2 linked regions of the Saccharobesus litoralis genome follow. The protein of the gene in region 1 interacts with the protein of each later gene in a pairwise test. Links are inferred from orthologs where the notes say so. Each region holds a gene or a part of one and is shown on either strand. Other genes may lie near its edges.

Region 1 (8,157 bases):
AATTAGCCGCTTATATCGCCGAGCAAATTTGTGCTGACGCAACTAATGCTAAGCGCGCCGGTTTATTAAGTAAAACGGACTTAATGACTGAAATGGTCATGGAGTTTACCGGTACGCAAGGTGCTATGGGTATGCATTATGCGCGTTTAGACGGTGAGCACGAAGAAGTTGCCTTAGCGCAAAATGAGCAATACATGCCGCGTTTTGCCGGTGATGAGCTGCCTAAAGGCTTGGTTTCTTGTGCTGTTGCACTAGCTGACAAGTTTGATACTTTAGCTGGTATTTTCGGTATTGGCATGTTGCCTAAAGGTGATAAAGACCCATTTGCATTACGTCGTGCTGCTATCGGTGCATTACGCATTATTGTTGAACGTGAATTAAACTTAGATATTGCTGATGTTACTGCCAAAGCAGTCAGCTTATTTGCAGACAAGCTAACTAATGACAAAGTTGAAGCCGATGTTATCGACTTTATTTTTGGTCGTTTCCGTACTTGGTATCAAGATCAAGGCTTTGAAGTTGAGCTTATCCAAGCGGTATTAGCGCAGCGCCCAACCGAGCCACTCGATTTCGATCAACGCGTAAAAGCTGTTGCTGCGTTTAAGCAGTTAGACGCAGCTGAAGCGTTAGCGGCCGCGAATAAGCGGGTTGGCAACATCTTAGCCAAGTATGATGGCGAACTAAGTGACACGGTTGATAGTCAACTATTACAAGAAGATGCTGAAAAAGTATTAGCCCAAGCGGTAGCTGAGCAAACTTCTGTATTAGAGCCAGTATTTGCTGAGCGTCAATACGCTAAAGCTTTAAGTGAATTGGCTGGTTTACGCGAGGCGGTAGATAGCTTCTTTGATAATGTCATGGTGATGGCTGATGATGAAGCGGTTAAACAAAATCGCTTGGTTTTACTCAGTCAATTACGTGGTTTGTTCCTGCGTATTGCTGATATTTCTGTGTTGCAGAAATAGTTAGCGCGTAGAGGCTATAGTCAGTTTAAAGAGTAATATTATGAAATTACGAGCTTTTCTCGCAACCTGTTTAACAACGACTTTGCTGTTAGCGGGTTGTGCGAGCCAGCCTACTCAAGTACCTGAAGAAGACCGCTCTGAGTATTTATACTTACGAGGTAGTTTTACTTGGTTTGATGCGGAAGACGACTACAAAGTCGAAAAAGTCGCTGGCCAGCTTTATAAAACAACGGTTGAGTTAGTGGCTGATGGTCAAGCTTATGAGTTTAAGTTTGCCGATGAAAGTTGGTCTCGTGGTCGTAACTGTGGTTATGCTAACAAAAACCAAGATGAAGTGGTTGAGATCGGTAATAAAGTAAAAGCAAACTGTGGTGCCAAATTTGAATTCTTTCGTTTTACCCCGAAAGAATCAGGCAAGTATGACTTTTTTATTGATTATGGCCAAAGTGAGCAATCACCTAGTATTTGGATCAGCGCTTACCAACCGGATTTGATTGATAAGGTGGTTGATCCCATTAAAAATAATATGCCGGATCTATAGTCCGGCATATTTTAGGGCTATTTATTATATTAAAAGGATTTATAAATGTATCAACCGAAAGACAATCTTCAATCTTTCATGAAGCAAGCGAAAGCGAATAACCTCTATTCAGATAGGATTGTTGAAAATGTTTTATTGTTTTCAAATATTTGGACTACGTTACTTGCTCCGATTCTTATGGGATTTGGAATTTCTTATATTTGGGGTCTTGAAAACGTACAGAATGCAGAGCCATTTTTTTATGCATTTGGTCTAATTTTTCTCTTAGTTCATCTTACTGTCGCTTATGTTGTTCATCAGAACAATAGTAAGTTTTCACTATATTCTCAAGCTGTAGAATTAGAACAAGAGTACTCATCTTCCCTAAGTGAGTTAAGAAGCGAGCTTGCTAGGTACAAGCATGGAGTTAAAACTTTATCTAAATTGTATAGTAATCAGCTAACTTCGCTCTACATTATTTCTTTTACAACGGATCAAGCAATTGGTTTATTTCAAAAGCTAGATAATAGTTTTAACGGAGTAAAGGAGAAAGACTTTTGGGATACTGTTAGGGAGCATCTTAATTCAATAATGATGCCTATTGTTATTGAGAGGGAAGCTTTATTTGATTTTAAGTCTGAGGACTTATTCAATGTAGCGCTATATTTCTACAATGAAGATGATGATCGACTCTTTGTTGTCTCAAGAGAGTGTGATAGTAGACTTCCACAAAGGAATAGACAGTGGAAACCGGGACATGGGCATGTAGGTTTATCTTTTTTACATAAAGAAGCAAAAATTTGCCCGGACATTACTTTAAGCCATGAACTAGCTAAAAGTGCTGAAGATGCTGATGATAATAGAAAGTATCGTAGCTTTATCTCAATACCGATATTGCGATGTGATGATAATGGAGATGTTAACAATGGGATTAATCCGTTGGGCGTCATTGTACTGACAAGTGCAAAAGTAGAGCAGTTTATTGAGGCAAGAGACTTACAGTTTCTAACTATTATTTCAAAGTTTCTTGCAATATACTTATCATCAGTAGATTCTTTTATTACTCATAATGATTTACATGCGGATGAGCTAGAAGAAAAAGCATACAGTAATCAAGGGGAAGAGCATGAAGTCGATATCAAATCAGAATAACCGCAAGGAAAGTAATTTGCGCTCTGTTAGTTTATCTACTGGGTATGACTTAGCTAAGGCAACCAATAGTGGCGAAAATTACAACCCATCTAAAATTGATAGCTGGTTTAGTGAACAACGAAAAAAATCCCTGAAATTTGCTCAAAAGTTTATTGAAAGCTAGTTATTTTATTAGTTGTCGTGACTGACAGTTTGTCGGGCTAACTTTAAGCCCGATCTACCTAAAAGAACAGTGCGCTTGGCTGGAACAGCTTTTCGACTTCCGTAATATACTTCTTATCAACTAAAAACATCACTACGTGATCATCGGTTTCAATAACCGTGTCACTGTGAGCAATCAGTACTTCGTCTTTGCGTACAATCGCACCGATAGTGGTTGCCGGTGGTAGCTTGATATCAGCAATTCGACGTCCGACAACTTTTGAGGTTTCTTGGTCGCCATGGGCGATAGCTTCAATCGCTTCGGCTGCGCCTTTACGTAACGAGTAAACGTTAACAATGTCGCCTTTGCGCACATGGGTTAGTAGCGCTGAAATCGTCGCTTGTTGTGGCGAAATGGCAATATCTATTTCGCCACCTTGCACTAAATCGACATAGGCACCGTGTTGGATCAACACCATGGTTTTTTGCGCGCCAAGACGTTTTGCTAGCATGGCAGACATGATATTGGCTTCATCGTCGTTGGTGACAGCGATAAAAACGTCAACCTGTTCGATATGTTCTTCGTTTAATAACTCGGGATCGGAAGCGTCTCCGGCAAAGACAATCGTACGTTCTAAGGTTTCTGATAAATAGGTGGCGCGCTCTTCATTGCGCTCAATCAGTTTAACGCGATGCGTTTGTTCTAATTGGCGTGCCAAACCGGCTCCAATGTTACCACCACCAGCAATCATCACGCGTTTATATGAAGCTTCAAGCTTTTGCAATTCACTCATGACAGCACGAATGTGTTTGGTGGCCGCGACAAAAAATACTTCGTCATCGGCTTCGATTATGGTTGTACCCATAGGGCGAATAGGTCTGCCTTGACGATAAATAGCCGCTACTCGGGTATCTACATGCGGCATGTGTTGCCGTAAAGCGGATAACGCATGGCCAACTAATAAGCCGCCATAGTAGGCTTTAACCGCCACTAAAGAAACTTTGCCACTGGCAAATGCCATGACTTGCAGTGCCCCAGGGTAGTCGATTAAGCGGCGAATATATTTAGTCACCAATTGTTCAGGGGCAATAATATGATCCACAGGGATATCGTGGTTTTTAAACAACTGTTTGCGAAATTGAATATATTCTTGTGAGCGAATTCGAGCAATTTTAGTTGGCGTGTGAAACAAACTGTACGCTATTTGACAAGCTACCATATTGGTTTCATCGCTACTGGTTACCGCGATCACCATATCCGCGTCTTCTGCGCCAGCCTTTTCTAAAATCGCTGGATGTGAGGCATGGCCAACAACCACTTGTAAGTCGAACTTATCTTGCAATTCACGCAGACGAGAAGTGCGTGAGTCGACAATGGTGATCTCATTTTTTTCACCAACTAAGTTTTCTGCAAGCGTGCGTCCTACGCGGCCAGCGCCTAAGATTATGATTTTCATATTGTTGTTTTTATTTCAATTTACGCAAGCGAGCGTAATAGAAACCATCCATATTCTGGCTACCTGGCAAAATCTGCCATCCGGGATCGGTTGCCGTTTCACTATCAAAAATAGGTACAAGCTCGGCGTCGCTTTGCTCTTGCAAAAAGCGCGTGATTTGCTGTTTGTTTTCAATAGGCAGCACCGAACAAGTTGCATATAGCAATATGCCACCGGGCTTAACAATTTGCCACATTTGCTTGAGGATTTTTTGTTGCAAATCAGCTAATACGCTAATGTCTTCTGGACGGCGTAAATACATAATATCGGGGTGACGACGGATCACACCAGTGGCAGAGCAAGGTGCATCAAGTAATACGCGGTCAAAAAGTTGGCCATCCCACCACTGATTGACCTGACTGGCGTCACCAGCCAATATTTCGGCTTGCAGTTGTAAGCGGTGTAAGTTTTCGTTAACCCGATTTAAGCGCTGCATATCTATATCTAACGCCACAACTTGGCCGACATCTGGGGTATGGCTGAGTATATGGGCTGTTTTGCCACCTGGGGCTGCACAGCAATCTAAAATACGCTCGCCGGCTTGCGCATCTAATAATAGTGCGGCTTGTTGTGCGGCTTTGTCTTGTACTGTACAGCTACCTTGGGCAAACCCAGGTAATTTATCTACATTCACAGCTTGCTCAAGCAATAGAGTGTTCGGGTGCTTGTCTTGCTGATACGCGATTTCGGCATCGGTCAATGCTTGGCAAAAATCTTCAGCATTGGTTACTTTGGTATTAACTCGTAACCAAAAAGGTGGATGCTTGAGGTTGGCTTTAAGTATTTTTTTAAAGCCTTTAGGGTAAGCTTGCTTTAACTCTGAGATCAGCCACTGTGGGTGATTACTCGATACCTGCAATCCAGCGTGTTGGGCCTTAGCAAGTAAATCATCTTGTTGACGTTGAAAGTTACGCAATACGCCATTGACCAAGCCAGTTAATTTTTCAAAACCCAGCTGTCGACAGGCTTCTACTGTTTCAGCAAGTGCAGCATGTTCGGCGACTCTTTCTGTACTTAATTGGTACATGCCCAAACAGATCAGATAACGAATAAGATTCAGCTCTTTCGCTAGGTTTTGCTCAGTTAATTGGTTTAAGCAAAACGAAAATGTTGGTAGCTGGCGCAAAGTTGAAAAAACCAGATCTTGGATCTGGCCTTTGTCTTGGGATTCGAGCTGATAAGTTTGCTTAGCAAGACTTTGACTGAGAGAAATGCCTTGGTCAAGGACTTGCAAGATAAGCTTAGCGGCTATGGCTCTATTATTTAACAAATTGTTTTCTCTAACTCGAAGGGTTCAGGTTACGCCCGACAGCAAACCACGCTTGACGAGCATTTAGCGCATCGGCCGCCGCAATGGCTTTTTTGCCTGGTAATTGAATTTGTAGCAAGCGCAAGGCTGCTTTACCGGTTTGAATAACGATGCCTTGTTTATCCGCTTGTACAATAGTGCCAGCGCTGTGTTGGCCATCGCTTTCTATAACTTGTGCTTGCCAAACTTTAATGGTTTGTTGTTGGCCTTTTTCATCTTCCAGTGTGAAATAACTGCAAGGCCAAGGGTTAAACGAGCGCACGCAGCGTTCAATAAATTCGGCTTCATGTTGCCAATCTATTTGCGCTTCTTGTTTTGACAGCTTCTTAGCGTAAGTGGCCAGCGTGTCATCTTGCTTAATCGGTTTTGCTTTTCCTGCCGCAATTAGGCTGAGCGCGTCGATGAGTGCATCTGGGCCAGATAAAGCAAGCTTGTCATATAAACTGGCAGAGGTATCTTCGGCTTCAATTGGAGTTTTGACAATGTGTAACATGTCTCCAGTGTCTAAACCTATATCCATTTGCATTATGGTCACCCCAGTTTCTGCGTCACCGGCCCAAATTGCACGCTGGATAGGGGCAGCGCCACGCCACTTAGGTAAAATGGAACCGTGTACATTGATACAGCCTAGCTTTGGTGTTTTAAGTACCGTTTCCGGTAATAACAGACCGTACGCGACAACGACCATGATATCGGCATCAATTGCCGCAAGTTCCTGCTGGGCGTCTGCTGATTTTAATGATTCAGGTTGATAAACGGCAATATCATTGTCCAGTGCCAATTGCTTTACAGGGCTGGCTTGCAATTTTTTACCGCGACCAGCGGGGCGATCCGGCTGGCTATATACTGCAACCACCTGATGCTCAGACTCGATTAGTTTGGCAAGGTGGCGAGCGGCGAAATCTGGTGTGCCAGCAAAGATAATTTTAAGCGCCAATGTTTAATTCCTTATGATTTGACAGGCTATTTACTTCGCTCGGCGAGCAGCTAATTTGGCTTCTTTTTCTAGCTTGGCTTTAATACGTTGACGTTTTAAAGGTGATAAATAATCTACAAAAAGTTTGCCATCCAAATGATCAAGTTCATGCTGTATGCAAATAGCCATAAGGCCGTCGGCATCCATACTAAACTCGTTGCCATCTTTGTCTAAAGCTTTAACCGTGACTTCATCTGCGCGCTCAACTTTGGCATAAACACCAGGAAACGATAAACAGCCTTCTTCATGTTGACGAATGCCGCGTTTGTCAGTAATTTGCGGGTTAATAAAAACTAACGGTTCATTTTGTTCATCACTACAGTCAGCAACAAAAATCCGTTCTATAATATCTACCTGAGTTGATGCTAATCCAACCCCCGACGCTTGATACATAGTTTCTATCATATCTGCGACTTTGGTTTGAATTTCAGGGGTGACTTGTTCAACGGCTTTGGCTACAGTGCGTAAGCGTTCGTCTGGATATTTAAGTACTTCTAATACGGCCATGGTGAATTTGGTTACTCAAAACTTTCATACTGGGTAAGGATGTGCTGTAATTCTAGCAAATATCGCTGGCGCACACGAGTGTAAAAAGATTGGCTTTTGAACCTTCTTCAATAGGGCATCAGCGCTTTCTATACAGTCTGGTATAGTCAAAGCGATCAGGTTTTAGGGGCAGGTTTCTAGTTCCAGACGAAACCTAAGTACCTACATCCATGTAGGCAAAGCCGTCAAGCTTTGAGACCCCATGAGCATATGCTCTATTATGTGATTGGGGCTGCCTAAAGGGATTTAGGTAGTAGGACGACGCAGGAGCCAAAGTCGAGAGCAAGCGCAGACAATGAACCATAAAATCTGAGTGAGAAGACTATAATAATGATAACAAAACGGGACAGGTTAAATTTCATGATTAAGTTGCTTCAAATAATAGCGTTGACCTTTTGCGTTCTTGGGGCTGCCCTTGCCGATCGCTTGACGATTAAAGATGATGCGCCAAGCCAATACATCGTGAAAAAAGGCGATACCCTATGGGATATTTCAGCGCTGTATTTAAATAGCCCTTGGCGCTGGCCAGAGCTGTGGGGGCAAAACCCACAAATCGACAATCCGCATTTAATTTACCCTGGGGATATTCTGCGCTTGGTCTATGACGCCGACGGCAACCCAAGGTTATTTATTGCCAATAGCGGAAAAGATATTATCAAAGTATCGCCAAGTAAGCGCACAACCATAAAGCGCTATCAACCTGTTGCGACTTTGCCGTTAAGTGTTATTACCCCTTATTTAAGTTATGAACGCATTTTAGTCGGCGAAGAGTTTGACCGTGCACCTATGCTGATTGGTGGCGATACTAACAGTAAACGTAAAGTCAGTGGTGATTTGGTATATGTTCAAGGCACCATGGATAAAGACCAAATGTATGGTGTTTACTCTATTAAACGCCAATATGAAGTAGATGAGCAAGCCTATTACGAGCTGAACTTAGCGGGAACTGCTCGCGTGGTTAACTTAGCCAAAGATGAAGATAATAAGCCTTTGCATTCGGTTAAAATATTGACCAGCCGTTTCGATATAGCCCAAGGCTTTCGTTTAGTGCC
Region 2 (4,147 bases), 2.2 Mb from region 1 along the record:
ATTAAAAATAGTTTCTAAACTTGAAATATTTTTAGCTTATCTTGTGTCTAAATAAAGCGACAATTTAAAAACTCCATGGACAATATGAATATTTCTACACACTTCAAAACCCTAGCGAAAACGGCGGTAATTGCGGCGTCAACGTTATTGGTATCAGCCTGCTTTTTAACCAATAGTGATATAGACGAGAGCGTTATCGCATCAAGTGGCTATAGTGATATTAGCTCAGTTAAAGTAAAAGCTGGCTCGCAGGCACCTGATTTTACTTTACTTGATGCTGACAATAAGCAAGTGACATTGTCGTCAGTATTAAAAGACAATCACGCGTTATTGGTTTTTTATCGCGGAGAGTGGTGCCCCTTTTGTATTGACAGCTTAGAGTCATTTGAAGCTGCATTACCTGAATTAGCAAAACAAGGTGTGCGTTTAATTGCGATCAGCGGCGATAGTACAACCACTAATCAGAACAGTCAGCGCCGCTTTGGTCAGAATTATTTGTTTTTAAGTGATCCTAGCGTGAGTGTGGCTAAAGCATGGGGCTTCAATAAAAGCGATAACCTTGCGCACCCTGCAATGTATTTGATTAAACAAGACGGTACAGTTGCTTGGTATTATGTCAGTGAAGACTTTAAAACCCGCCCATCAGGCAAGCAAATGTTGGCTGTCGCCAAAAAACATCTTTAAAGCCAAGGCTTTTTAAATCTAGTCTTCTCGCTCAGGTCTTATGGTTCATTGTCAGCGCTTACTCACCCCAATCACATAATAGAGCATATGCTCATGGGGATTCGAAGCTTGACGGCTTCCCCTAAAACCTGATCGCTTTGACTATCATTCATTGTAAAAATAGACCCAACATCAGGGTCTATTTTCTATTCCTAATCTAACCGCGATATTTATTGGGTTTATTTCAACTCTTTGCCCGATATCAGGTATAATCTGCGCCCTTAATTTTTAACATTGCTCGCAGGTACAACACATTGGCTACTGAATTACAGATCTATATTGAAGATTCGCTTTTATACGCGGAAGAATTTTTTAAAGATGTGGGCAACATTACTCGCTTTTCTGGTTACAAAGTGCAGCCACAAGACATTAGCGACGCCGATGTGTTATTGACTCGCTCAACCACAAAAGTCAGTCGTGAGTTAGTCAGCCAAGCTAAGAATCTTAAGTTTGTTGGTACGGCGACCGCGGGTTATGACCATATAGATGGCAAAGCGTTAGAAGACAAAGGTATTCATTGGACAGCAGCCGGTGGCTGTAATGCTGATGCAGTAGCAGACTATGTGTTAAGCGCACTGTTTATTATTGCTCAGGAATCTATGTTTGAGCTGGCTGATAAAAGTGTCGCGGTTGTTGGTGTTGGTGAAGTCGGTTCGCGTATTGTTGAACGAGTCAACGCTTTGGGTTGCCAAGTGATAGCTTATGATCCCGTGCGTGCGCAAAACGATGCTAGTTTTACTTCAGCCAGTTTAGATGAAGTGCTAGCGGCCGATATTATCAGTTGCCATGTGCCATTAACGCACGATAATGAGTTTGCCACAGACAAAATGTTTGGTGCGGCGCAATTTGCCAAAATGCGTGAAGACGTGATCTTTATCAACGCCTGTCGCGGTGAAATTGTTGACGAAGCGGCGCTTAAGACGCATATGCAAGCCAAGCCAAAAACCAAGCTGGTCCTGGATGTTTTTGATAACGAGCCAAATATTGATTTAGAGATCATGGAACTCGCTATGTTTGCTTCTCCGCACATTGCGGGGCATAGCCTTGAAGGCAAAGCGCGCGGTACCGAGATGTTGTATTTTAAACTATGTGATTTTTTCGGTTTAAACAAACAGCATCAGTTGCATGACTTTTTACCGCCAATGCGCGTTGATAATATTGATTTAGCTGCCTCTTGTCAGTTTGAACAATCTATTTTACGCAAAATCACCCATTTGGTGTATGACATTCGAGACGATAACGTCTGGTTTAAAAACGCCATGCGTCAAGATGCTAGCCAGTTTAAATCTTTGCGTCGCAGTTATCCGATCCGCCGTGAAATGACCTCGTTAGTTGTGCGTCATCCTGCACACGACATTCAAGACAAATTAACCCAACTAAGCCTGCGTGCTACCAAGTAATAAAACGAGAACATAAATGAAAACAGTAGATGTATGTGTATTAGGTGCCACAGGGTTAGTTGGCAAGCAAATTATTGAAATACTGGAAGAGCGAGATTTTCCAATTGGCAAGTTATACCCATTGGCAAGTTCGCGCTCAATGGGGAAATCTGTTGAATTTCGCGGCGAAGAATTAGACGTTATCGACGTTGCTGGTTTTGATTTTTCTAAATGCCAAATTGGCTTATTTTCGGCTGGTGGCAGCGTTTCACAAGAATATGCGCCAATCGCTGCGCGCGCCGGCTGTGTGGTTATCGACAATACTTCGGAATTTCGTTATCAAGATGATATACCACTGGTGGTGCCAGAAGTTAATGCTCATGCCATCGCCGATTATAAAAAGCGTAACATTATTGCCAACCCTAACTGTTCAACCATTCAAATGTTAGTTGCATTGCAGCCAATTCAAGCCAACTTAGGCATTGAGCGGATTAACGTTTGTACGTATCAGTCAGTATCTGGCGCAGGTAAAAGCGCAGTTGACGAGTTGGCAGGGCAGTGCACCAAATTATTGACAGGTCAGCCAGTCGAGTCGCACGTGTTTGATCGGCAAATTGCTTTTAATGCGATCCCACAAATCGATGTTTTCCAAGACAATGATTACACCAAAGAAGAAATGAAAATGGTGTGGGAAACACAAAAAATCTTTGCTGACGATAGTATTCGCGTTAACCCTACTGCTGTGCGTGTGCCAGTGTTTTATGGGCACGCAGAAGCCTTGCATGTTGAAACCAAAGGCAAAGTTGATATTAGCCAAGTTAAAGCTTGGTTAGATACAGCGCCAGGCGTGATTTTGATGGCAGATAACGAGGATTACCCAACCCAAATAGGTGACGCAGCGGGTAACGACGACGTTTATGTTGGCCGCGTACGCAAAGATATTAGCTGTGAAAATGGATTAAACCTGTGGGTAGTCGCTGATAATATTCGTAAAGGCGCTGCCACCAATAGCGTGCAAATAGCTGAAATATTGCTAGCTGAGTATTTGTCTTAGTTAACCCGAACTTTATCAATTTAGATAAGCTTGTTATTGCAGCGCAAGAATCTTATGTAGGTCGAAATTTATTTCGACGAAAAGATACGACAGGTTTAGTTAATTCAACTTGGTTACTTTACTATGTATTAGAGCTGTCGAGTTAAAACTCGACCTACTAAGCATGTTTTTGTGAACTCAACAATAGTTAAAGGGAACATAGCTATATTGATAAAACTTTGTTATTGCGGCGCAAGCCGCAATCTAGTTACTCTGCATAAGTTCTAAATAAACCCTATTAATGACCACTTCTTTTCTCGATAAACCTAGTGATTTGCTAAGCTCATTTGGCTGTATCGCTTATCCTGATGCCAAATTACTCATTCTTGGCTCCATGCCCGGCAAAGCCTCACTTGAACAAAATCAATATTATGCCCATCCGCGCAATGCATTTTGGCCCATAATGGCCGAGTTATTCGGCTTTTCACTTACGCTTGATTATCAACAACGATTGCAAAAACTAGTCGATAATCAAGTTGCGTTGTGGGATGTGATGAAGCATTGCCAGCGTCAATCTAGCCTAGATTCGGATATTGTTGAATCAAGCATCGTCGCCAATGATTTTGTTGGCTTGCTCAAGCAGCATGCAAACATTAATGCAATTGCCCTTAATGGCAAAAAAGCACAACAAAGCTTTCAACGCTATGTTTGGCAAGGCTTATTTTCTGAATTTCCGCACGTTAAAATTATCGAGTTGCCGTCAACCAGCCCCGCCAATGCCAGAATGAAATTGCAGGAGAAAATTGATGTTTGGCAAACAAACTTGCGGCCAGTTTTATAAAGATAAGCGTGTTATTTTTGTTGGCGCAGATTTATCTGCATAACACCAAAGTACCAGTTTACATGCAATTAACAATCGCCAGCCAGTCTTATTGGGGCGTTAGGGTTTACTTTCGATCCTGATTGTTTTGATAAGCGCTCTAAGATTGTCAGGGTTAGGCAGCAATGTATA

The links. The genes of interacting proteins can lie anywhere in the genome.
Region 2: the proteins of def (region 1) and C2869_RS17320 interact in binary tests that used the Escherichia coli proteins (3 or more experiments, as listed by UniProt). The link is inferred for Saccharobesus litoralis from one-to-one orthologs.

Annotation. Positions count from the first base shown.
Region 1 is NZ_CP026604.1:2,420,465-2,428,621, forward strand. Bases 5,309-8,157 are described here. They hold def (peptide deformylase), read right to left. Parts: upstream 7,067-8,157; coding sequence 6,551-7,066; downstream 5,309-6,550. Other genes in these bases: rsmB (16S rRNA (cytosine(967)-C(5))-methyltransferase RsmB), read right to left, coding at 5,309-5,544; fmt (methionyl-tRNA formyltransferase), read right to left, coding at 5,555-6,520; C2869_RS08450 (LysM peptidoglycan-binding domain-containing protein), read left to right, coding at 7,466-8,157. Also shown: glyS (glycine--tRNA ligase subunit beta), read left to right, coding at 1-965; C2869_RS08415 (hypothetical protein), read left to right, coding at 1,006-1,506; C2869_RS08420 (GAF domain-containing protein), read left to right, coding at 1,552-2,637; C2869_RS08425 (hypothetical protein), read left to right, coding at 2,612-2,800; Trk system potassium transporter TrkA, read right to left, coding at 2,859-4,235; more of rsmB, read right to left, coding at 4,246-5,308. UniProt on the Escherichia coli protein: Removes the formyl group from the N-terminal Met of newly synthesized proteins. Requires at least a dipeptide for an efficient rate of reaction. N-terminal L-methionine is a prerequisite for activity but the enzyme has broad specificity at other positions.
Region 2 is NZ_CP026604.1:4,631,879-4,636,025, reverse strand. What follows is about bases 1,190-4,147. They hold C2869_RS17320 (aspartate-semialdehyde dehydrogenase), read left to right. Parts: upstream 1,190-2,139; coding sequence 2,140-3,156; downstream 3,157-4,147. Other genes in these bases: C2869_RS17315 (DNA-deoxyinosine glycosylase), read left to right, coding at 3,437-3,976; C2869_RS17325 (4-phosphoerythronate dehydrogenase), read left to right, coding at 1,190-2,123. In the rest of the region: C2869_RS17330 (peroxiredoxin family protein), read left to right, coding at 85-684; more of C2869_RS17325, read left to right, coding at 978-1,189.